3 regions of the Micromonospora sp. WMMA1949 genome follow, and region 2 is predicted to be linked to each of the others. Evidence: riboswitches for the same ligand, from Rfam matches in the RefSeq annotation. Region 2 holds a riboswitch; each other region holds the start of a gene.
The links. A riboswitch is a leader RNA that binds a small molecule or an ion and turns the genes downstream of it on or off. The one in region 2 is predicted to bind cyclic di-AMP.
Positions count from the first base shown of each region.

Region 1 (7,306 bases), 3.4 Mb from region 2:
GACCCGCCGGGCGACGTCGTCGGCGAGGATCTCGTAGCTGTCGGACTCGATGCCGTCGGCCGCGAGCCGGGCGACGTCGGCCGGGTGCGCCTTCGGGCCGGGGACGGCGGCGGCCATCTCGGTGTCCATGTAGCCCACGTGCAGGCCGGCGACGCGGACACCACGGCCGGCCAGTTCCACGCGCAGGGCGTTCGTCATCGACCACTCGGCGGCCTTCGCCGCGCCGTACGCGCCGACGCCGGGGAAGGTGAACCAGGACAGCGCGGACAGGACGTTCAGGATCGTGCCGCCGCCGTTGGCCACGATCCGGGGCGCGAACGCCCGCACCACCGACAGTGTGCCGAGGTAGTGCGTCTCCAGCTCCAGCCGGATCTTTTCGAGGTCGCCGTCGAGCAGGTCGGTGCCGGTGCTCACGCCGGCGTTGTTGACGAGCAGCGTCACGTCACCGGCCCGCTCCGCGGCGGCGGCCACCGACGCGGGGTCGGTGATGTCGAGGCGTGCCGGGGTGACGCCGGGCAGGTCCACGGTGTCCGGGTTGCGCGCGCCGGCCCAGACGGTGGCGCCACGCGCGACGAGTTCGGCGGCCAGGTGCCGGCCGAAGCCGCGGTTGGCGCCGGTGACCAGGGCGGTGCTTCCAGCGATCTTCATGTCTCGCTCCGAGAGGTGGTGGGAAGGGAGGTCAGGCGGACAGCAGGCCCGGACCGGGCAGCACGGCGAGTTCACCGGGCGGTACGTCGTGCCCGGCGTCGCAGCGCAGCCGGGCGTGCACCGCCGCGCCGCACTCGTCGTGGGCCACCCGTACCGCCGGACCCGCCTCGTCGGCGGCGTACGTGTCGCCCCACTGCCGCAGCGCGACGAGCACCGGGATCAGGTCGCTGCCCTTCGCGGTGAGCACGTACTCGTCGCGGCTGCGCTGCCCGGGTTCGCGGTAGGGACGCCGGTCGAGCAGCCCGTCGGCGACGAGTTGCTTGAGGCGGGTGGCGGCCACGGGCTCGCTGACGCCGACCCGCCGGGCGAAGTCGTCGAAACGGCGGGTGCCGAACGACGCCTCCCGCAGCAGGAGCAGCGTGGTGCGGTTGCCGATCACCTCGAGCGCCCGGGCGATCGAGCAGTTGGCGGTGGACCAGGAGTCACGCTGCGCAAGGAGGTCCGTCATGGCGTCGACGGTACCCACTGACTTAGGAAAACAGAAGTCAGCTACCTCACAGCTGGCCGGGGAAGAAGCCGTGCCGGGCCAGCGGCTCGACGATCTGGTGCTCCTCGTACGACAGGTGCGACAGCAGCGTGTCGGTGAGCAGGTCCACCGCCTCCTGGAGCTGCGTGAAGTCGCCGGGCCGGCGGACCAGCTCGACGAGCGCCCGGTCGACGCTCTCCACCACCCCGTGGATCACCACGTGCTCCTCCTCGAGGCGGTCCAGCACCGCCGCCAGCCCGGCCTCGGAGCGGCGCAGGTGCGGGAAGATCGAGGCGTCCTCCAGCCCGTGGTGCTGGGTGACCATGGTGCAGTACGCCGCGCAGTACGCCCCGAGCGTCCAGTTGTTCTGCCGCATGGTCATCTCGTTCAGCGCGGCCCGCGCCCGGCCCGGCGAGACACTGCCCCGCTTGACCTGTTCCAGCAGGTCCCGCACCTGGGCCAGCTCCTGGCGCAGGTGGTCGTGCACGTCCACTAGGTGCTGCCCGGCGGCCTGTCCCCGGGCCGGGTAGGCGTGTCCGGCCGGCGGCTGCGGGGCGCTCGGGCGGGTGGACTCGTCCCACGGGCGGCGCGCGCTCAGGCGTACCCCCGGGTCGGGGGTGGGGGTGACGCCGAGCGTGCTCGGGAGGCCGGCGGCGGTCTGCTCGTCGGACGCCGCGCGGGTGCCGCCGGTGGGCGCGGCGCGCTCGGCCGCGACCAGCTCCCGGACCGCGGGCGCCACCTCCTGGCCGAAGATCTGGATCGCGCGCGGCTCGTCGCTGCCGAGGATGAACGTGGTGATGCCGTGCTCCAGCGTGAGCCCGGCCAGCTCCTCCACCCACTGCTCCGGTGGCCCGGCCAGGAAACCGGCCGACGAGCGGGCGAACGTGCCGGTCACGTTGAGCATGCGGCGGATCGCAGCCGGGTCGCGTCCGGCGGCCGCCGCGCCCTCGTCGACCAGCGCGTTGAGGGCGGGCAGCTCGTCGGGGCCCTTCGGCAGGTACGACAGCGACGGCAGCCAGCCGTCCGCGGCGCGGCCGACCAGGCGCAGCATGCGCGGCTTGTACGCGCCGACCCAGATGCCCACCGGGTGCGCGGGCGCCGGGCCACGCTTGGCGCCGACCACTCGGTAGTGCTCGCCGTCGACCCGGATCATGCCGCGACTGCCGGTGTCCCAGACCTCGCGGATCACCCGGATCGCCTCGTCGAGGGCCTCGACGGCCGCACCGGGGGACAGGCGCCGCCCGCCCGCCGCCTCGATCGCGTCCCAGAACGCGCCCGCGCCGAGCCCGAGCTCGACCCGGCCGCCGGTGAGCAGGTCCAGGCTGGCGACGCTGCGGGCCAGCACCACCGGCTGGCGCAACGGCAGGTTGAGGACGTTTCCGGCCAGACGGACGCGTTCGGTGGCGGCGCCCACGTAGGACATCAGCGTCCAGGTGTCCAGGAAGCCGGGCTGGTACGGGTGGTCCTGGAACGTGACCAGGTCCAGCCCGACCTGCTCGCAGAGGCGGGCGAGCGCCACCACCTGGTCGGGCTGCCCGGCGGCGGGGGTGATGAAGCCGCCGAAGGTCAGCTCGTGTCCGTGATCGGTCATCGGTCCCGCCTCCCGTGATCTTGTCCAGCCCTGCCACGGTAGCGCCACAGGTGGTAGTCCGGCCGGGTGAAGAGCATCACAAGAAGTGGACTATTGTCGCAAATCGCTCCTAGCGTCGGTTTCGTCCGCAGACGCGGACACCGCAGGCCGGAAACGCCAAATCCCGCCGCCGGCCCCGGTAACCGAACCTCGCGCGGGAGCGGGGGAACCACACGTTCCACGGTGCACCGTCACCTCGGGGTGAAGCCGCCACCGGCGGCCGGGCTCCTCGGCCCGAACCCGACAGCTCACCTCGTCGGCGTGGAGGAATCCACATGGCAACTGAATACTCGACCCGGGGTCGTCGTACCGCTCTCGCAGCGATGACGGCCGGCGTCGCCGTCGGCGCCGCGACCCTGTTCGGCCCGGCCGCTCCGGCCAGCGCGGGCGTCAACTGGGACGCGGTTGCGCGCTGCGAATCCGGCGGCAACTGGAAGATCAACACCGGTAACGGCTACTACGGCGGGCTCCAGTTCTCCCGCGCCACCTGGAACGGCTACGGCGGCAAGAAGTACGCCGCCCGCGCCGACCTGGCCAGCCGCTCCGAGCAGATCGCCGTCGCCGAGAAGGTGTTGCGCGGTCAGGGCATCGGCGCGTGGCCGGTCTGCGGCAAGAAGGGCGGCTCGGCGAGCGCGGCGACCCGGTCCGAGCGGGCCACCCCGAAGGCGGCGCCGAAGAAGGCGGCCGCGAAGAAGGCGGCCCCGAAACGGGCGACCACGCGCAAGGCCGCACCGGAACGCGCCGCGAGGCCGGAACGCGCCGCGACGACGGTGGCGCCGCAACCTGCGCCAGGCGCCGAGACGTACGTGGTGCGGCGCGGGGACACGCTGTCGGAGATCGCCGTGGCGCAGCGCGTCAACGGCGGCTGGCGTGCCCTGCACGAGCGCAACCGGGCCGTGGTCGGCGACGACCCCGGCCTGATCTTCCCCGGTCAGCGGCTGCGCCTGCGCTGACCGGCTCCGGACGCCCGGCCGGTTCGCCCGGCCGGGCGTTCGCCAGCCCGCGACACGCCGCGCCGCCGGTGTCCGGCCTGCTCGCGGCGCCGGGACGCCGACCGTGACGGCCGCTGACCGCGATTCGTCGGAGCCGGTTGCTAGGGTCACGATGATCGGCTCAGACGTGAAGAAAGCGCGGAAATGACCAACGACCCGTTCTCGGCTGCCGCGAGCATCGACGAGCTGCTGACCCGCACGCAGCAGGCTCTCACGGCGATGCGCTCCCGGGCCTCGGCGCACGCCGACGGCGAGCCGGGCGACCTGCTGCGCGCCGAGGGCACGGCAGCCGGCGGCCGGGTCCGCGCGGTCGCCGTCCAGGGTGGCAGGCTGGATTCGGTGACGGTCGACCCGGAGCTGGCCGGCGAGCCCCTGGACGTCCTCTGCGGACATCTCGTCGCCGCCGCCAACGCCGCCCTGTCCGAGCTGGACGCCCAGGTCAGCGCGTCGGCGCGGGCCGACGCCGACGCGCTCGCCGCCCGGCTCGGCAGCATGGGTGACCAGGCGGAGCTGTTCGGCCGCGCGATGCACGAGGCCGCCGCCCGGATCCACCGCGACCGCGGCACCGCGTCCCGGGCCGGGCGCCCGGCCTGACCCCGGCCGCACGCGCCCCGGGCGCGGCGAGGCGCAGCACCGGCCCGGCACGTAGCCCCGGCCTGGGACGACGAGGCGGCCGGCCGCCGGGAGGACGACGACCGGCCGCGCTACGCCACGGTCAGCTCAGGGTGACCGCGGTGTCGTCGACGACGAAGGACGTCTGCAACGAGCTGTCCTCCACGCCGCTGAACGAGATGGTCGCCGTGGTGCCCGCGAGCGACGAGACGTCGAAGGACCGCTGCACGTAGCCGGTGGCCTTGTTCAGGTTGGAGTAGGTCGCCAGCGTGGTGCTGCCGGCCTTGACGGTGAGCTTGTCGTACGCGGTGCTGGTGGTCGACTCCGCGCTGTCGATGTGCAGCCAGAAGCTCAACGTCGCCCGGCATCCGGCCGGGATCGTCACCGACTGGCTCAACGTGTCGGTGTGCGACGAGCCGTACCCGTCCAGCCACGCCTTGTACGAGCCGCCGTGCGCGGCCTGGCCGCTGTCGGTGGTGATGACGCCGGACGAGGCGCTCCAGCTCACGTTGCCCGACTCGAAGCCGGGGTTGGCGAGCTTGTTGCCGGAGCAGCCGCCCGACGGCGGGGTGGTCGTGGTGCTCGGCGTGGGCGTCGGGGTGCCGCCGGCGCAGGTCGGCTCACCGGACTGGGCCGGCACGCTCACCGCGGCCCAGGCCGCCTTGACCGTGTTGAACTCGGTGCAGCTGCTCGGGTAGAGGTTCTTCGCCGCCTGCAGCGTCCACACGCGGTACTTCAGGTAGGACGAGGAGGACGTCTTCAGCAGCATCGCGTTGTACATGATCTTCATGGCCTTCTGGATGCCCAGGCCGGTCACGCTGCTGCTGTTGCAGGTCGAGCTGGACGGCTGCCCGTTGGTCGGGCTGCTGCCGTTGGCCAGCAGGTAGAACCAGTGGTTGCCCGGGCCGGCCGCGGCGTGCACCTCGGTCGACGGGATGCTGCTGGAGTAGCAGTTCGGGTCGCCGAGCGCCGACGGGTTGTACATGTTGCGGATCGGGCCGGAGCCGACCAGGTTGATCTTCTCGCCGACCAGGAAGTCCGGTGCGTCGTAGCTGGACGGCTCGTTGGCGAACCACTCGGTGGCCGCGCCGAACGTGTCCGCCACGAACTCCTGCGTACCGCCGCCGGAGATGCCGCCGGGGGTGGTGTCGTCGATGCCGTGACCGATCTCGTGCGCCACCACGTCCAGCGAGCCGATCCACTGGCCGGCGGTGTTCTTGCCGATCTGCACCTGGCTGCCGTCGTAGTAGGCGTTCTGGTCGTTGAGACCGACCCGGATCGGCCAGTAGCCGCCGTTGCCGTTGGCGCCGTTGCGGCCCAGCCACTGGGAGAGCATCTTGTGCTCGGTCTGCGCCGAGAACAACGCGTCCACGCAGCCGGTTTCCTTGTTGGTGGCGGTGCCGTTGCCCCACACGTCGTCGGAGCCGCTGAACGTGGTGTTGTTCGCCGAGTCCTGGCAGCTCAGGTTGGTGACGGTCGGGTCCTTCATGGTGTACGTGGAGCCCGACTGGGTGGTGTTGAGCGTGAGCGGGCTGGGCCCGTTCCAGGCGCCGGTGCCGGTGCCGCGGACGACGTGTTCCTGCGTGCGCAGGATCGCGCCGGTGCGGGCGTCGACGTCGACGGTGAGCCGGCTGGGGCCGTCCGCGCCGGTGCCGCGAACAGTGGTCTCCCAGGCCAGCGCCGGTGCGGCGCCGAGCGTGTAGACCACGAGCGTGGTGCCCTCGACGGCGCTGACCGTCTTGAGCTGGGCGCGCGCCGTCGTCGCGGCGGCGTTCCGGGTCAGCGCGGGCGTGGTGGCGAGGGCGCCGATGGGCCGCTGCTGGGCGACCGAGGCGTACTTCAGGTTGCCGGCCGCGTCCGTGGCGAGCACGAAGTCCCCGCCGACCACCGGCAGGCCCTTGTAGGTGCGCTCGTAGGGCACGTACTGGGTGCCCTCGGAGGAGATGACCGGCTTCTGGACGAACGCGTCGTCGGCGCCGGCCTGCAGGTAGGCGGGGCGGTTCGCGACCAGCGCGCGGGCCGAGTCGGCGGCGACCGCGCGGGCCTGGGCCGGGTCCGGGGCGGCGGGTCCGGGTGGCGCGGCCTGCACGGCCGCGGCGGTGCCGGCGGCGAGGATGCCGGCCGCGGCCGCGCCGGTGAGCGCGGCGAAGCGAGGTGTGAGTTTCACGGGGGTTTGCTCCTGTTCTACAGGCGCGCCGCACGGAGCCCGGTGGGGACGGGCGGCGCGGTGGTGCGAGGCAGGGTGACGGCCGGTCACCGGAGCTGCCGGCGTGGCTCCGGGTCGACAGATCGACCGTCGCGAGTCGCCGGGGGTCGGCTGCTCGCTGGTGCACAATCACACGCCGCCCGAGCTCGGAGCAATGGGTGACCTGGGCAACGGCTGACAGTCGGGCGCGTCGCCACGCGCGCCGATTCAGGCAACCATGATCTTCAATAGCCCCTGATCAGGGCGAACATCGCCGATGGTGGATGAAGTGCCGTGCAAATTGCGGACGTTGCCGCTGTGTGCGAATGGCGCGCATAGACGCGAGGCCGCCATGCGCGCGGCCGGGCGGCGGTCGCACCACCGCCCGGCCGGGTCAGCGCGGGCCGCGGGTCCGCGTCGGCGACACGGTGGGCAGCGGTGGCAGCGACGGTGTCAGCGTCGGCCGTGAGCTCGGCCGCCCGGTCGGCTCCGGGCTCGGGCTCGACCGGGTCGGGCTCGGGCTCGGCGACTCCGACGGCGTGGGCGCGGCGGTGGTCGGCGGCGGCGCCGACCGGGTCGGCTCCGGGGTCTCGCCGGGGAACTTCGGCTCACCGAACCGGTGCTTGCCCGGGTCGAGCTTCATCGCCGCGGTGGCCCGGGTCATGAACTGCCGCCAGATCGGCGCGGCGCCGGTCGAGCCGTACACCTCGTAG
Region 1 is NZ_JAPZBG010000001.1:5,570,519-5,577,824, forward strand. Features, by position in the region: gene O7607_RS25970 (SDR family oxidoreductase) at 1-648, opposite strand, end outside; gene O7607_RS25975 (winged helix-turn-helix transcriptional regulator) at 680-1,156, opposite strand; gene O7607_RS25980 (LLM class flavin-dependent oxidoreductase) at 1,203-2,765, opposite strand; cyclic di-AMP (ydaO/yuaA leader) riboswitch at 2,936-3,081, shown strand; gene O7607_RS25985 (LysM peptidoglycan-binding domain-containing protein) at 3,080-3,757, shown strand; gene O7607_RS25990 (YbaB/EbfC family nucleoid-associated protein) at 3,941-4,390, shown strand; gene O7607_RS25995 (M4 family metallopeptidase) at 4,512-6,575, opposite strand; gene O7607_RS26000 (transglycosylase domain-containing protein) at 6,988-7,306, opposite strand, start outside.
Region 1: linked by a shared signal. The riboswitch ahead of O7607_RS25985 (LysM peptidoglycan-binding domain-containing protein) and the one ahead of O7607_RS09865 (coiled-coil domain-containing protein) in region 2 are both predicted to bind cyclic di-AMP.

Region 2 (7,306 bases):
GCCGGCCGGCTCGGCGGCGAACAGGGCCAGCAGCGCGCCGACCTGCTGGTCGGCCTCGGCCGGGTGCCGGAAGCGGCCCTTCGGGTTGATCGTGTACTCGTTGCGCCGTCCCACCCGCGTACGCCGCAGGTAACCCCCGGCCTCGAGGTCGGCGACGATGGCCTGGGCCGCCCGTTCGGTCACGCCCACCTCGTCCGCCACGTCCCGCAGCCGGGCGGTGGGGTTGCGCGCGATCGCCAGCAGCACATGGCCGTGGTTGGTGAGGAAGGTCCAGTTACGGCGGCTCCCGTCCTCAACTGGTGTGGTCGCCATGGTGGTCATGCTATGGCCACCCGCGTCACCGGCCGAATCGGCGCGGGCCGGTGCGTCCGGCGACGGGGAAAGTATGAAATGCGTATCACGAATCTTGACGGGCCCCGAGGTGCGTGTGACCGTGGGTCGCGAGGCCGTTCGGCCTGGTGGTTCCCCAGGTAGACGAGGTGAGGGACATGACGCCGAGCACCCCGGAGCAGGCACTGGACGAGCTGCGTGCCGGTAATCACCGGTTCGTCACCGGCGCCCCGCAGCATCCGAATCAGGACGCCGGGCACCGGACAGCGGTCGCCGACGGTCAGCATCCCTTCGCGGTGATCGTCGGCTGCTCCGACTCGCGGCTCGCCGCCGAGATCATCTTCGACCGCGGCCTGGGTGACCTCTTCGTGGTGCGTACCGCCGGGCACACCGCCGGACCGGAGGTGCTCGGCAGCGTCGAGTACGCGGTCACCGTGCTGGGCACGCCGCTCGTGGTGGTGCTCGGGCACGACTCGTGCGGCGCGGTCCAGGCCGCCCGGGAGGGGGTGCGGACCGGGGCCGCCCCGGTCGGGCACCTGGGCGCGGTGGTGGACGCGGTCTCGCCCAGCCTGCTGCGCGCCGCCCGTCAGGGCGTGGAGGACCTCGACGGCATCATCGACGTGCACATCGCGCAGACCGTGGAGACGCTGCTGGCCCGGTCCGCCGTGCTGGCCGAGCGGGTGGCGGCCGGGCGGTGCACGGTGGTGGGCATGTCGTACCGGCTCGCCGGCGGCGAGGTGCGGACCGTGGCGCAGTCCCCGGCCCCGGTGCCCGCGCCGGCGGCGCCCGCCGACCCGGCGCTGGCGAGCTGACACATTCGGACGCGAAAGGGGCCGCCCGAGGGCGGCCCCTTTTCGTGGTGTCCGGGTCAGAGCAGCGACATGTGGACGTGGTCGGTGTGGTTCGACGGTCCGCTGTAGGAACGCCAGCCGGTGGCCGGGAACCAGATCTGCCGGTTCCAGATGACGTAGTAGATGCCCAGCCGGTCGGCGTTGCGGATGAGGAACGCGGCGACCTCGTTGCCGTACCGGCGGGTGTCGTTGTTGTGCCACGGCGCGAAGCCGCTGTTCTGCAGCGACCAGTCACACGCCTTGCCCTTGGGGTGTTCCCACGGCCCGCCGGACCGGTAGCAGCCCACGAAGCGCTTGAAGCCCGCGCGCCGGACCTCCTTGTACGCGTGCAGCGTGCGCGGGGTGACGCAGCCCGAGGTGGTCGGGTCGTCCTCGCTGCACGACTCGGACTTCCAGCCGCCGTCCGCGGTGCGGCCGGGGGCGATCCTGGCGACCGGTGAGGTGGCGGAGACCAGGCCGCCGGTGAAGCCGAGACCGCCGACGAGCTTCAGCGCGCGCTCGGCCTGCACCTTCTCGCGCTCCATCGCGTTCTTCTGCTTCTCCTGCTCGCGCACCTCGGCGTCGAGCGCGATCTTGGCCTGCTCGGCGCGGGTCTTGACCGCGTTGATGGCGGCCAGGCGCTGCGCGTTGAGGAGGTTCAGCTCGTCCAGGGCGTTGACCCGGCGGACGAACGAGTCGGGCGAGTTGCTCTCCAGCAGCATCGCCATGGCGCCCATCCGGCCGGTCCGGTAGGACTGGGCGGCGAGCTGGTTGACCTGCGGGCTGAGCGCGTCGAGTTCGGCCTGTGCCGCCTTCACCTCGGCCGCCAGCCGCCGTTGGCGGTCCTGGGACTTGGCGAGCTTCGCCTTGGCCTGGAGGTAGTTCCGGTTGGCGGCGTCGATCGCCTCGGTGATGAGCGGCGGTTCGCCGTCCTCCTCGTGGCCCGAGGGGGTGCCGGGGGCCGCCGCGGTGGGTGCCGCGGTCGCCGGGGTCGGCCCGGCCAGCACGGCCAGCGAGGCCATCACGGCCACCACGGGTGTCAGCCAGCGGCGCAGGGGTGCCGTCACAGTGTTCCCTTCCGTCGGCCGCCGACCGGGTTAGCTGACGGGTTCGGGACGGAAGTGGCCCCTACCGCTGTCGCGGATTCACCCCATGTACCTGGTTCCCCGGCTCGCCCGCGGGCGATTGGGCGGCGGCACCGCTGGCGCCGGTGCGCGCCTTCGGCGGTGACCGGCAGCGAGGTTACCTGACAGCACTCCTGAGGATCTACGTCCGGAAGCCGACCAATAGCGAGATTTCGCCGTGGCGCACCGTGACCAGCGTCGCGTTTGAAATCGATGGTCACGCTGCGGAGTGTCACCATGCGGCCTCCGTACTCTTTCCGCCGCCGAGCGCCTCCAGCGCGTCGTCCCGTCCGGCCGGCGGCCGGGGCGCGGGCGGCGCCGGCTCCGCGTCGCGTGAGCGCCGTCCGGCGGTGGTCACGATCGCGGCCAGTCCGGTCGTCAGCGGGACGGCGGCGATCAGGCCGAGCGTGGCCACCGCGCTGCGGACGATCTCTTGGGCGAGGAACTCACTGGTGAGGATTTCGCTGACCGGGCGGGAGTCGGCGACCAGCAGGAGCAGCAGCGGCAGCGAGGCGCCCGCGTACGCCAGCACGATGGTGTTGACGGTGGACGCGATGTGGGCCCGGCCGACCCGGGTCGCGGCCCGGTAGAGCTGCCGCCGGGACAGCCCGGGGTTGGCGTGCGCCAGTTCGGTGACGGTGGCCGCCTGGGTGACCGTCACGTCGTCCAGGACGCCCAGCGAGCCGATGATGATGCCGGCCAGCAGCAGCCCGTGCAGGTCCACGTCGCCCTGGAACATGGACAGCGTGGTGGCGTCCTCGCTGCCGAAGCCGGTCAGGTGGGTGGCGGACGTGGCGAGCAGGCCGAGCACGCCGGTGATCACCAGGCTGCCGAGCGTGCCGAGCACCGCCACCGACGTCTGCGCGGTGATCCCGTGCGTCAGGTAGAGCACCACGAACATGATCAACGCAGCGCCGACGATCGCCACCAGCAGCGGTGGCTGGCCGGCACCGATACCGGGCAGCACGAAGCCGAGCAGGATGGCGAAGCTGGCCACCAGGCCGCCGAGCGCGGCGAGCCCGCGCCAGCGGCCGAACGCCACGATCGCGGCGGCGAACAGCACCATCAGCCAGATCAGCGGCGTACCGCGCTGGTGCTCGGCGATGTTGTAGGACGTCACCGACGGGTCGGCCGGGTCGGTCAGCTCGACCAGGACGACCTCGTCGCCGACCGCGACCCGGGGCGCGCCCGGCCCGGCCGGGATCGGCGTCTCGACCTGCCGGCCCGCGTCCGGGCCCTGCTCGGCGGTGACCGTCACGGTGCCGCACGGGCCACCGCCGCCCTCCGGGGCCTCCGGGGTGGGCGGGCAGGGCTCGGTGACCACCCGGGTCACCGTGCCGTGGTAGCGGGGGACGTCTCCGCCGCCGACCGGCTCCCGGTCCTGCCGGGGCCAGAGCACCAGCGCCGCGATCACGGTGAGCGCGAACAGCGGCACCACCACGGCGACGAGCAGCCGTCGTACGCCCGGCGGCGCGGCGGGCGCGGGGTGGGTGTGGTCGGCACCCATGAGGTCTCTCCCAACGGTCGCGGCGACGCCTGGTCCGCCGGACCGGTGTGGTCACCCGGCCGGCGCGGACGTGTCGACCACGTCCGGGTCGTCGCCCGGCCATGGTAGGCAGCCCGGTCGGGCGCTCCCGGACGCCGTGGCCGGTGACACGCGCGCCGCGCGGGTCAGGTCAGTCCGGCCCGGCGTCGCCGGTACTCGTCCTCGTCGATCTCGCCGCGAGCGTACCGCTCGTCGAGGATGCGCCGGGCCGTCGTCCGACCCAGGTACTGCGGGCCGGTCCACCGCACGGCCGCCCAGACGAGCCCCGCCAGCACCGCGAGCACCAGCAGGGACCAGATCCACATCCAGCCCATCATCGGGCTCTGCCACATCATCGGGCCGCCCTCCGTCCGTCGCCGCGGGTCCGCCGGTCCGGCCTGCCCGCCACTTCGACGGTACGACCGGCACGACGCGTCGGCGCGGGTCGATGTGCCCTGCCCCGGGGGTCGGAGGTCCCGCTCAGCCGCGCTTCATCAGGCGGCCGACGGCGGCCATCATCTCGGTCGCCATCTCGTCGGCCCGGCCCTCGGCGGCGCCCTCGTGCATGCAGTGCCGGGCGTGCCCGTCGAGCAGGCCCAGCGCGACCTTGTCCAGCGCCGCCTGGATGGCCGAGATCTGCGTCAGCACGTCGATGCAGTAGCGGTCGTCCTCGACCATCTTCTCGATGCCGCGGACCTGACCCTCGATCCGGCGGAGCCGGGCGAGGAGTTGGTCCTTGCTGGCGGTGTAGCCCCGGGTGGGGCTGGACGGCGCGGTCATGACACCGAGGATAGCGTACCCCTCGGGGGTATGCTAACGTTCCGAACGTACCCCTGGGGGGTATGGGATCGGAGGGCGAGATGGAGACCATCTACCAGGTGAGCGGCATGACCTGCGGGCACTGCGTCAACTCGGTGAGCACCGAGCTGAGCGCGCTTCCGGGCGTCACCGACGTCCAGGTCGACCTGGCCAGTGGCCGGGTCACCGTCACCAGTCAGAACCCGCTGGACGCGGACGCGGTCCGCGCGGCGGTCGACGAGGCCGGCTACGACCTCGTCGGTGCGTGACGGGTCCGACGGACCCGCGAGAACCGAGGAGACACCATGAACACGGCGACGAAGCTCAGTGGCTTCGCCCTCGGCCTCGTGGCGGTGTTCGGCGCGGCGTACGGGATCGGCAACCTGGCCGATCCCGTCGCCCCGGCCGCCGAGACCCGCCACGACGACAGCGACAGCGACCACGGGGCCGGCGACGCCGGTCACGGTGACGAGAGCAACGCGGGCGGCGCCTCCGCGCACCTGCCCGGCGGGCTGCTCGTCTCCGAACGCGGCTACACGTTCCAGCCCGCCGCCGCGCCGGCCGGGCAGTTCGCCTTCCGGATCACCGGCCCGGACGGCGCGCCTGTCACCCGCTTCGAGGTGGCCCACGACAAGCGCATGCACCTGATCGTCGCCCGCCGGGACCTGTCCGGGTTCCGGCACGTCCACCCGGAGATGACCGGAGACGGCACCTGGCGGGTCGCCTCGCCACTGGGCGGCCCCGGCGTCTGGCGGGCGTTCGCCGACTTCACCCCCGAAGGCGGGGAGCCGCTGACCCTCGGCCTGGACGTCACGGTCCCCGGCGAGCTGACCGCCCGGCCGTTGCCGGCGCCGGCGACCAGCACCACCGTCGACGGCTACACGGTCACCCTGACCGGCACGCCGGAGCCGGGCCGCACCAGCCGGCTCACGCTCTCCGTCAGCCGCGACGGGCAGCCGGTCACCGACCTGCAGCCCTATCTCGGCGCGTACGGCCACCTGGTGGCGCTGCGGCAGGGCGACCTGGCGTACCTGCACGTGCACCCGGAGGGCACGCCCGGCGACGGGCGCACGCCGGCCGGCCCGGCGATCACGTTCGCCGCCGAGGTGCCCTCACCCGGGGCGTACCGTCTCTACCTGGACTTCCGGCACGGCGACGCGGTGCACACCGCCGAGTTCACCGTCCTGGCCGGCGACCCGACCGCGCCGCCGCCCGCCGCGCCGGCATCCATCACCGCACCGACCCCGGACGCCGGACACGGCACCCCGGGGCACGGGCACAGTTGAGCGCCGGAGGTGCCGCGATGACTGCCACGGGAAAGGCGCTGCCCACCGCGCCGAACCTGATCGAACTGGCGATCGGCGGGATGACCTGCGCGTCCTGCGCCGCCCGGATCGAGAAGAAGCTCAACCGGATGGACGGTGTCGAGGCGACTGTGAACTACGCCACCGAGAAGGCCACCGTCCGGTACGCCGACGACATCGCGCCGGCCGACCTGATCGCCACCGTCGAGAAGACCGGCTACACCGCAGTGGTGCCGCCGGCGCCCGAGCAGGCGGAGGCCGCGGCGGGCGGCGAGCCGGTGGACGAACTGCGCACCGCGCGTACCCGGCTCTGGGTCTCCGTCGTGCTCACAGTGCCGGTGATCGTGCTCGCCATGGTTCCGGCCTGGCAGTTCGACTACTGGCAGTGGGCCTCGCTCACGCTGGCCGCCCCGGTGGTGGTCTGGGGCGGGCTGCCGTTCCACCGCGCCGCACTGGTCAACCTGCGGCACGGCGCGGCGACCATGGACACGCTCGTCTCGCTCGGCACGCTGGCCGCGTTCGGCTGGTCGCTCTGGGCGCTGTTCCTCGGCACCGCCGGCATGCCCGGGATGAAACACCCGTTCAGCTTCGACATCACCCGCGGCGACGGCGCCGGCAACATCTACCTGGAGGCCGCCGCCGGGGTGACCGTGTTCATCCTGGCCGGGCGGTACTTCGAGGCCCGCTCCAAGCGCACCGCCGGGTCGGCGCTGCGCGCGCTGCTGGAACTCGGGGCCAAGGACGTGGCGGTGCTGCGCGACGGGCAGGAGACCCGGATCCCGGTCGGCCGGCTGGCGGTCGGTGACCGTTTCGTGGTCCGGCCCGGTGAGAAGGTCGCCACCGACGGCGTGGTCGAGGAGGGCACCTCGGCTGTCGACGCCAGCATGCTCACCGGCGAGTCGGTGCCGGTCGAGGTGGGGCCGGGCGACGCCGTGGTCGGCGCGACGGTGAACGCCGGCGGCCGGCTGGTGGTCCGGGCCACCCGGGTCGGCGGCGACACCCAGCTCGCCCAGATGGCGCGGCTGGTGGAGCAGGCGCAGACCGGCAAGGCGGCGGTGCAGCGGCTCGCCGACCGGATCTCCGGCGTGTTCGTGCCGATCGTGATCGCGCTGGCCGCGGGCACGCTCGGCTGGTGGCTCGGCACCGGCTCCGGTACGACCGCCGCGTTCACCGCCGCGGTGGCCGTACTGATCATCGCCTGCCCGTGTGCGCTCGGCCTGGCCACGCCGACCGCGCTGCTCGTCGGCACCGGGCGCGGCGCGCAGCTCGGTGTGCTGATCAAGGGGCCGGAGGTGCTGGAGTCCACCCGCCGGGTCGACACCGTGGTGCTGGACAAGACCGGCACCGTCACCACCGGCCGGATGGCGCTGGCCGAGGTGCTGCCCGCCGACGGCG
Region 2 is NZ_JAPZBG010000001.1:2,120,884-2,128,189, reverse strand. Features, by position in the region: gene O7607_RS09875 (helix-turn-helix transcriptional regulator) at 1-321, opposite strand, end outside; gene O7607_RS09870 (carbonic anhydrase) at 489-1,142, shown strand; gene O7607_RS09865 (coiled-coil domain-containing protein) at 1,199-2,227, opposite strand; cyclic di-AMP (ydaO/yuaA leader) riboswitch at 2,232-2,362, opposite strand; gene O7607_RS09860 (YibE/F family protein) at 2,517-3,791, opposite strand; gene O7607_RS09855 (SHOCT domain-containing protein) at 3,956-4,165, opposite strand; gene O7607_RS09850 (metal-sensitive transcriptional regulator) at 4,290-4,589, opposite strand; gene O7607_RS09845 (heavy-metal-associated domain-containing protein) at 4,670-4,876, shown strand; gene O7607_RS09840 (hypothetical protein) at 4,913-5,893, shown strand; gene O7607_RS09835 (heavy metal translocating P-type ATPase) at 5,911-7,306, shown strand, end outside.

Region 3 (7,306 bases), 440 kb from region 2:
CGTCCGGCTCGCCGGGCGCCTGCGCCACGCCGTCAACGGTCAGGAACTCGGTCACGATCAGCTTGCCCATGGGTCTGCTCCTCCGGTTTCCGCTCTTTCCCCGTCAGACCCGTCAACGACCCGCAACTCATCGCCGAGGTGTACGTGATGGATTTCGTGGAACTGGTCATCGACGGGCAGATCGACATCGATCGCGACGACCTCGAAGATGCCCTCAACGAGGCTCTCGTCGGGCGCGGCGAGGTGACCGGTGCCGGAACAAGCGAGCACGGCTCGCACCTCGACGTCGACGTCCTTGTGACGGCGGACCGACGAGCCGTCCTGGACGCCGTCTTCGGGGTGCTCGCCGCCTTGAACCTGGGCGACTCGGTGCGGGTCCGGCCCGCCGACGGCCAGACCTGGATCCGCCTGAGCCAGTGGACCCGTTCTACTCGTCCCGGAACAACCTGAAGGGCGCACCCTCGATCTCCGTCACGTAACCGATCACCGCCACCGGGTTCCTCAGTCCAGGATCGCGTGCGCCAGCCGGCGGATCCGGTCCATGGAGGTGCCAGGTCGTTTGGCGGCCGTCGCGAGCAGGGTTATCGCTTCCTGCACGTAGCGCCAGGCGGTGGCCACGCCAATCTCGAAGCCGGCCGCGAGTCGGGTGTGGGGGTAGCCGTTGCGCAGGTGGGCGAGAGCCAGTAGCGCCTGTCGACCGGGGCGAGGCGCCGCCACCGGAATCGGCGCTGCTTGCGGTGTCCGCGGATGCGGCCGGCGAGTGGTTCAGGGTGGCTGGATAACGGAATCGTGACGGGGTAGGACAGCATGGCGAGGCTCCCGGTCGGAGCTTCGAGTCTTGGTCGACAGCTGTCCTACCGGGAGCCTCGCACCCATCGATCACCGGGGTCAGCCCTACTCCCCCCGAGCTGCAAGATCAGTTGGCGGCCCGGCGCAAGCCGAGGCGGGCCGCCGAGGGTGGCCGACCGGCTGCAGAAGCGAGCTAGAGCTCGCAGGTCACGGCTCGGGGTGCTTCTAAAGCGTTCCTTAAGTCTGGGAGGCGATTGCCCTGGTGTGTCCGTTTCGGATGGTAATGGGCGGGTGCGATGAGGCGCTCCTGTCCGGTCGGCCCACTACAGTGCTCAGAGTCCGGAGCACGCGAGATTGCGACCCCAGGTCAAGCTCATCGCGTGGACCCAGTTCCAGGCCCCGGACAACGTGCAGGGTCAACCGACACCGGCACATACGAAAGGCGGGCACCCGGGCGGCTACCCGGGCGCCCGCCGAAGCGCAACACCAATCGCCATCCGTGCGGAAAGGGTCAACGCATGAGGAGCAGGGTACGTCATGCTGCTGCACAGTTGCAGCAGTCGGAGCCGCAGGTTACGCCACGGGAGCGCTCAATTCCGCTCCGCACTCTCGGCTTCCTGGGCATCTCGGCCGCCGTCGGGGTCAGCGCGCAGTACCTTCCCGAGATGGCCACGCCGGTGAGTCTGGCCTTGGCCACGTTTCTCACCTTGGACCGGGTGAACCGGCAGATCCTCTGAGCCAGGACGGCCCTCGCGCCAGTGTCGGTCCGGGGGCCGTCCTGCAGGCCGAACCCACCCGCCGGGGTCAGCGTCGAACCGGTCGGCCATGTCGCTCGGCCGCTCCCGCGACACAGGCCCTATGGCCCGCTTCGGCTCCCTGACAACGCGGAAGCCCTGGTTGGGACTCTCGTCCTGACCAGGGCTTCCATGCGTGGAGCGGGTGACGGGAATCGAACCCGCACTGTCAGCTTGGGAAGCTGATGTTCTGCCATTGAACTACACCCGCAGGCGGCACCACTCTACCTGAAGCCCCCCACCCCCGTGCAGTCAGGTGCCCGCGCGCCACCTCGGCGAGGTGGCGGCATCGGGGGGCGGTTGCCCCCACCGCCTCCCCGAACTGGAGTGGATCAAGCACGCTCCGGAGCCGGCAGGCGCGAAGTTGCACGTCGGAAACGTATGGGCGTTCTCAAATGCGTCGATGGGATGTAACGTCTGCCACACGTTTCCGCACCGGCGTGACACACCCCCTGCCACGCCGTCAGAAAGAGGTGGGCCCATGGGACTTCGTCCCAACCTGCTGACCCGGCGTACCGCCGGTGTCGCGACGTCGACCCTCGCGCTGCTGCTCAGCACCGCCGCCGTCGGCGTCGTCCCCGCTGCTTCGGCCTTCTCGGCCGCCCCGGCCGACGTGTGTGCCGAGCCTGCTGACGCCCACGCCGACGAGCACTCGAACGCGCGCGTCGCCAAGGGTGGCAACGCCAAGCTCGACCCCAACCACCTGACCGCCAAGCAGGTCCAGGACCGGGAGGCCGACCTCGCCGCCGCGCAGCGCGAGCGCGCCAACTTCCGGACCGGCGCCGTCACCCCGCTGGCCACCGTGACGATCCCGGTCGTCGTGCACGTCATCCAGGAGAACAGCACCCGGGCCGGCGGCAACATCACCGACTCGATGATCAACCAGCAGATCACCGTGCTGAACCAGGCGTACGCGGGCTCGACCGGCGGCGCCGCCACCGCCTTCGGGTTCCAGCTCACGAAGATCAACCGGGTGACGAACCCGTCGTGGTACCCGATCGTGCAGGGCTCCTCCGCCGAGCGTTCAATGAAGACGTCGCTGCGTGTGGGCGGCAAGAACACGCTGAACATCTACCTCGGCGAGCTGAGCGACAGCCTGCTGGGCTGGGCGACGTTCCCGAAGCGCACGCTGGACAAGATGGACGGCGTGGTGGTGCTGAACGAGTCGCTGCCCGGCGGCACCGCGACCAACTACAACCAGGGTGACACCGGCACCCACGAGGTCGGCCACTGGCTGAACCTCTACCACACCTTCCAGGGCGGCTGCTCCGGCTCGGGCGACAGCGTCTCCGACACCCCGGCCGAGGCGTCGCCGGCGTACCAGTGCCCGACCGGCCGCGACACCTGCTCGACCGCCGGCAAGGACCCGATCACCAACTTCATGGACTACACGTACGACTCCTGCATGTACCAGTTCACCGCCGGCCAGGCGAGCCGCATGCTCACCGCGTGGAACGCCTACCGCGCAGCCTGACCGTCGTACCGCGTACCGGTGCCGGCCCTGTCCTCGGACGGGCCGGCACCGTTCGTCGTGGGCCGGGTCAGGCGGCCGGGCGGCGGGTGTCGAAGCCGTGCCGGCCCCGCCGGCCCTCGGCGGCGAGCGGGTCGCGCCGGGCCGGCGCGTCGCCGCGCGGGTCGAGCCACACCCGGACCTGCGGCGGGGCGGCGCCGGGCTGGGCCACCGGGTCGCGCCGGGTCAGCATCGCCACCTCGACCGTGAACTCGAACAGCCGCCAGTCGCCCCGCGGCGACGCGCGGGCGATCCGGGCCAGCCGCGTCACCGTGGCCGGGTCGGTCACCGGCCGCGCGCGCCCCGCGATGTACGCCTCGTCGTCGCTCTCCTCCGGCGGGAACGAGTGCAGCGCGTAGCGACCGTCGCGTTCGAGGTCGCGGCGCTTCGGTGAGTCGATGACGAAGCACCAGAGCCCGTCGGCGGTGATCACCGGAGAGACCGGATGGACTCGGGGGCCGCCGTCGGCGCGGACCGTGGCGAGGTAGCCGAAGCCCGGCCCGTACTGCTGCATCAGGAGGCGGATCTCGTCGGCGAGGCGGGGCTCGTCGGCGGCGAATTCGGACCAGGAAGCCATGTGGACACTCTATCGAACACGTGTACGAAGATGTAGTGCGACACGCAGGTCACCCATACCGGTCGCTATGGTGTTCCGATGCTGCTCTCCGACCGCGACCTGGTCTCCGAGATCAAGGCCGGCACGCTCGCACTGGAGCCCTTCGAGCCCACGCTGGTGCAGCCGTCGAGCATCGACGTACGCCTGGACCGGCTGTTCCGGGTCTTCAACAACCACCTCTACACGCACATCGACCCGTCGATCCAGCAGGACGACCTGACTTCGATGGTGGAGGTGCCGGAGGGGCAGCCGTTCGTGCTGCACCCGGGCGAGTTCGTGCTCGCCTCCACCCTCGAGGTGATCTCGCTCGGTGACCAGCTCGCCGGCCGGCTGGAGGGCAAGTCGAGCCTGGGGCGGCTGGGGCTGCTGACGCACTCGACCGCCGGCTTCATCGACCCGGGCTTCTCCGGCCACGTCACGCTGGAGCTGTCGAACGTGGCGAACCTGCCGATCACGCTCTGGCCGGGCATGAAGATCGGCCAGCTCTGCATCTTCCGGCTCTCCTCGCCGGCCGAGCACCCGTACGGTTCGGCCGTCTACGGCTCGCGTTACCAGGGGCAGCGCGGACCGACGCCGAGCCGGTCCTGGCAGAACTGGCGTACCTGGCCGACGCGCTGACGGCGCCCGAAGTTGTTAATAAGGGCCCCCTCCTCTACCGGAGGCGTTAAGAGGGGGCCCTTCCTTACACGCGGCCGAAGCTGTTGATGTCGCCGTCGTCGACGCGCTTCATCGTGATGGGCTTGCCGGACTGGGAGGCGTGCACCACCCAGCCGTCACCCACGTACATCGCCACGTGGTGCAGGTCGCTGTAGTAGAAGACGAGGTCACCGGCGCGCAGCTCGGCGCGGCTGATCCGCTTTGTCATCCCGTGCTGCTGGCGTGCGTTGTGCGGCAGCGAGACGCCGCCCTTGGCCCAGGCTGCCATGGTCAAGCCGGAGCAGTCGAAGTGGTCGGGCCCGGCCGCGCCCCAGACGTAGATCTTGCCGATCTGGGCGCAGGCGAACTTGACCGCCGCTCCGGCCGCGCCACCGGGGTAGCCGGCCGGGCAGGGCGCCGGGCGCAGCGGACCGCCGCCGCCCTTGCCGTACACCTTGAGCCGCAGCTTCTGCAGCCGGGCGATCTCGGCGTCGATCTGCTTCTTCTTCGCCGCGAGCTGGGCCTCGGTACGGGCCAGCCCGGCGATCATCTCGTCCAGCGGCTTCTTCTTCGCCGCCAGTTCGTCGCGCAGCGCGGCGACGGAGCGCACCTGCTCGTGCTGGCGGTGCGCGAAGCGGTCGAGCAGTTCCAGGCCGTTCACCAGGTCACCCGGTGAGCGGCTGCCCAGCAGCGCGTTGACGGTGGAGAGGTTGTCGCCCTTGTAGGCGTCGGCGGCGAGCCCGCCGACCTGGCCGAGGGCGGCGTCCACCCGGGCCTGGAGGGGTGCGATCTGCCGGCCGAGGGCGTCGGCCTGCTTGCGCCGCGCGGCGAGCTGCTCGCGTACGGCGTTCACCTGTTCGATGACCGGTTCGAGCTTGTTCCAGTCGCGGTCGATCTGGGCCTCGATCTCGGCGACCGAGGGTTCGGCGTGTGCCGCAGTCGCGCCGCCGGTCAGAACGACGGCGGTGCCGACCAGCGCGGCGAGGGCGGTGGTGAAGCGGGACCAGCGGGAACGCGGCGCGACGCTGGACCGGTCGGTGGACCGGTTCGACGACGGCCGCGGGGCATGGAGTGCCACCGGGCGTCCGTACTCCTTCTTCCGTACCGCCTACCGGGTTAGCTGACGGATTCGGGCGGGAAGGGAGCCGCCCTACCGCATCGCTGCGGATTCACCCCAGGTACCTGGTTCCCCGGCTCGCCCGTGGGCGACTCGGCGGTGTCGGACCGTCACCGACCGGGTTGGACGGTGAGACGTGCGGCCGACGATTCACCAGAGTAGGGACCACCGTTATCGATCCGCAACTTCCAGCGCGGTGACACTCCGTACGCGATGACGGGCCGCATCCCGGGCAGAGGTGAAGTTTTCTTTCAAAGCTGATTACTCAGTGGAAAGGTATTGACCCCTGCGGGTGTACGGAGTGAGGGTGGAGACGCAGTGACCCCCATCCCTGTCCAGGAGGTTCGATGCTCCTCTCCGCCCCGCCGTCGGGCAGACGGATACTGCTCGCCGCCGCCGTGGCGACAGCCACCGCGCTGGCGACGACCGGCCCGGTGACAGCCGCGCCGGACACGTCCGCGCCCGCGAGCGACAGGCAACAACAATACGCCGCCGCCGCGGCCGAGTACGGCGTACCGCAGAACGTGCTGCTCGGTGTCTCCTATCTGGAATCCCGCTGGGACACCCACCCGGGGCAGCCGAGCACCAGCGGCGGCTACGGCCCGATGCACCTGACCGACGCCGCCCACATCCTCGCCACACCGGGCAGCGCCCACGTCGACGAGGACGAGGACCCGCGCGGCGACGACGCCCGCCCACTGAAGCTCGACCCGGCCACCGCGGCCGCGCCGAAGCGGGAGACCCCGCTGCCGAACGCCTCGCTCCAGACGCTCGACGCGGCAGCCGCGCTCACCGGGCTCGACGCGCGCACGCTGCGGACCGACCCGGCCGCGAACATCCGCGGTGGCGCGGCGCTGCTGGCGTCGTACCAGAAGGCTCTGGGTGGGCCGGTCGGTGCCGGCACCGACCCGGCGGCCTGGTACGGCGCGGTGGCCCGGTACTCCGGCGCGGACACCTCCGACGCCGCGGCGGCCTTCGCCGACGAGGTGTACGACCAGCTCGGCCAGGGCGCGAGCCGGACCACGGACGACGGCCAGCGGGTGACGCTCGCCGCCACCGCCGCGACGCCGGACCGCTCCCGGCTGGCGCGTCTCGGCCTGCGCAACGCCGAACGGCCGGACGGACTGGAGTGCCCGGTCCGGCTCGCCTGCGAGTGGATTCCGGCGCCCTACGAGCAACTCAGCGACGACCCGGGTGACTACGGCAACCACGACCTGGCCGACCGGCCGAAGCAGCAGAAGATCGAGTACATCGTCATCCACGACACCGAGGGCTACTTCGGCCCGAGCGTCGACCTGGTCAAGCGCGCCGACTACCTGGGCTGGCACTACACGCTGCGCTCGGTGGACGGCTACATCGCCCAGCACATCAAGACCAAGGACGTCGGCTGGCACGCCGGCAACTGGTACGTCAACGCCAAGTCCATCGGCCTGGAGCACGAGGGCTTCGCCGGTCAGGGCACCTGGTACACCGAGGCGATGTACCGCACCTCCGCCAAGCTGGTGCGTCACCTGGCGCTGAAGTTCGGCATCCCGATGGACCGGCAGCACATCATCGGCCACGACAACGTGCCCGGCATCACCGCCGCCAACGTGGGCGGCATGCACTGGGACCCGGGACCGTACTGGGACTGGTCGCACTACTTCGACCTGATGAAGGCGCCGTTCCGCAACACCGGCACGCCCCGTACCGGCCTGGTCACCATCGACCCGGACTTCGCCACCAACCGGCCGACGTTCACCGGCTGCAACCAGCAGCCGCCCGGCGTCCCGACGCCCCGGCCGCCGGCGCAGCCGTGCCCGTCGCGCGGTTCCTCGTCGGTGATCCTGCGGACTGCGCCGAGC
Region 3 is NZ_JAPZBG010000001.1:2,559,017-2,566,322, forward strand. Features, by position in the region: gene O7607_RS12075 (dihydrofolate reductase family protein) at 1-70, opposite strand, end outside; gene O7607_RS12080 (hypothetical protein) at 148-450, shown strand; partial or broken gene O7607_RS12085 (helix-turn-helix domain-containing protein) at 505-809, opposite strand; gene O7607_RS12090 (hypothetical protein) at 1,308-1,526, shown strand; tRNA gene O7607_RS12095 (tRNA-Gly) at 1,721-1,794, opposite strand; gene O7607_RS12100 (zinc metalloprotease) at 2,065-3,057, shown strand; gene O7607_RS12105 (pyridoxamine 5'-phosphate oxidase family protein) at 3,125-3,670, opposite strand; gene dcd (dCTP deaminase) at 3,749-4,327, shown strand; gene O7607_RS12115 (C40 family peptidase) at 4,392-5,423, opposite strand; cyclic di-AMP (ydaO/yuaA leader) riboswitch at 5,437-5,571, opposite strand; gene O7607_RS12120 (N-acetylmuramoyl-L-alanine amidase) at 5,810-7,306, shown strand, end outside.
Region 3: linked by a shared signal. The riboswitch ahead of O7607_RS12115 (C40 family peptidase) and the one ahead of O7607_RS09865 (coiled-coil domain-containing protein) in region 2 are both predicted to bind cyclic di-AMP.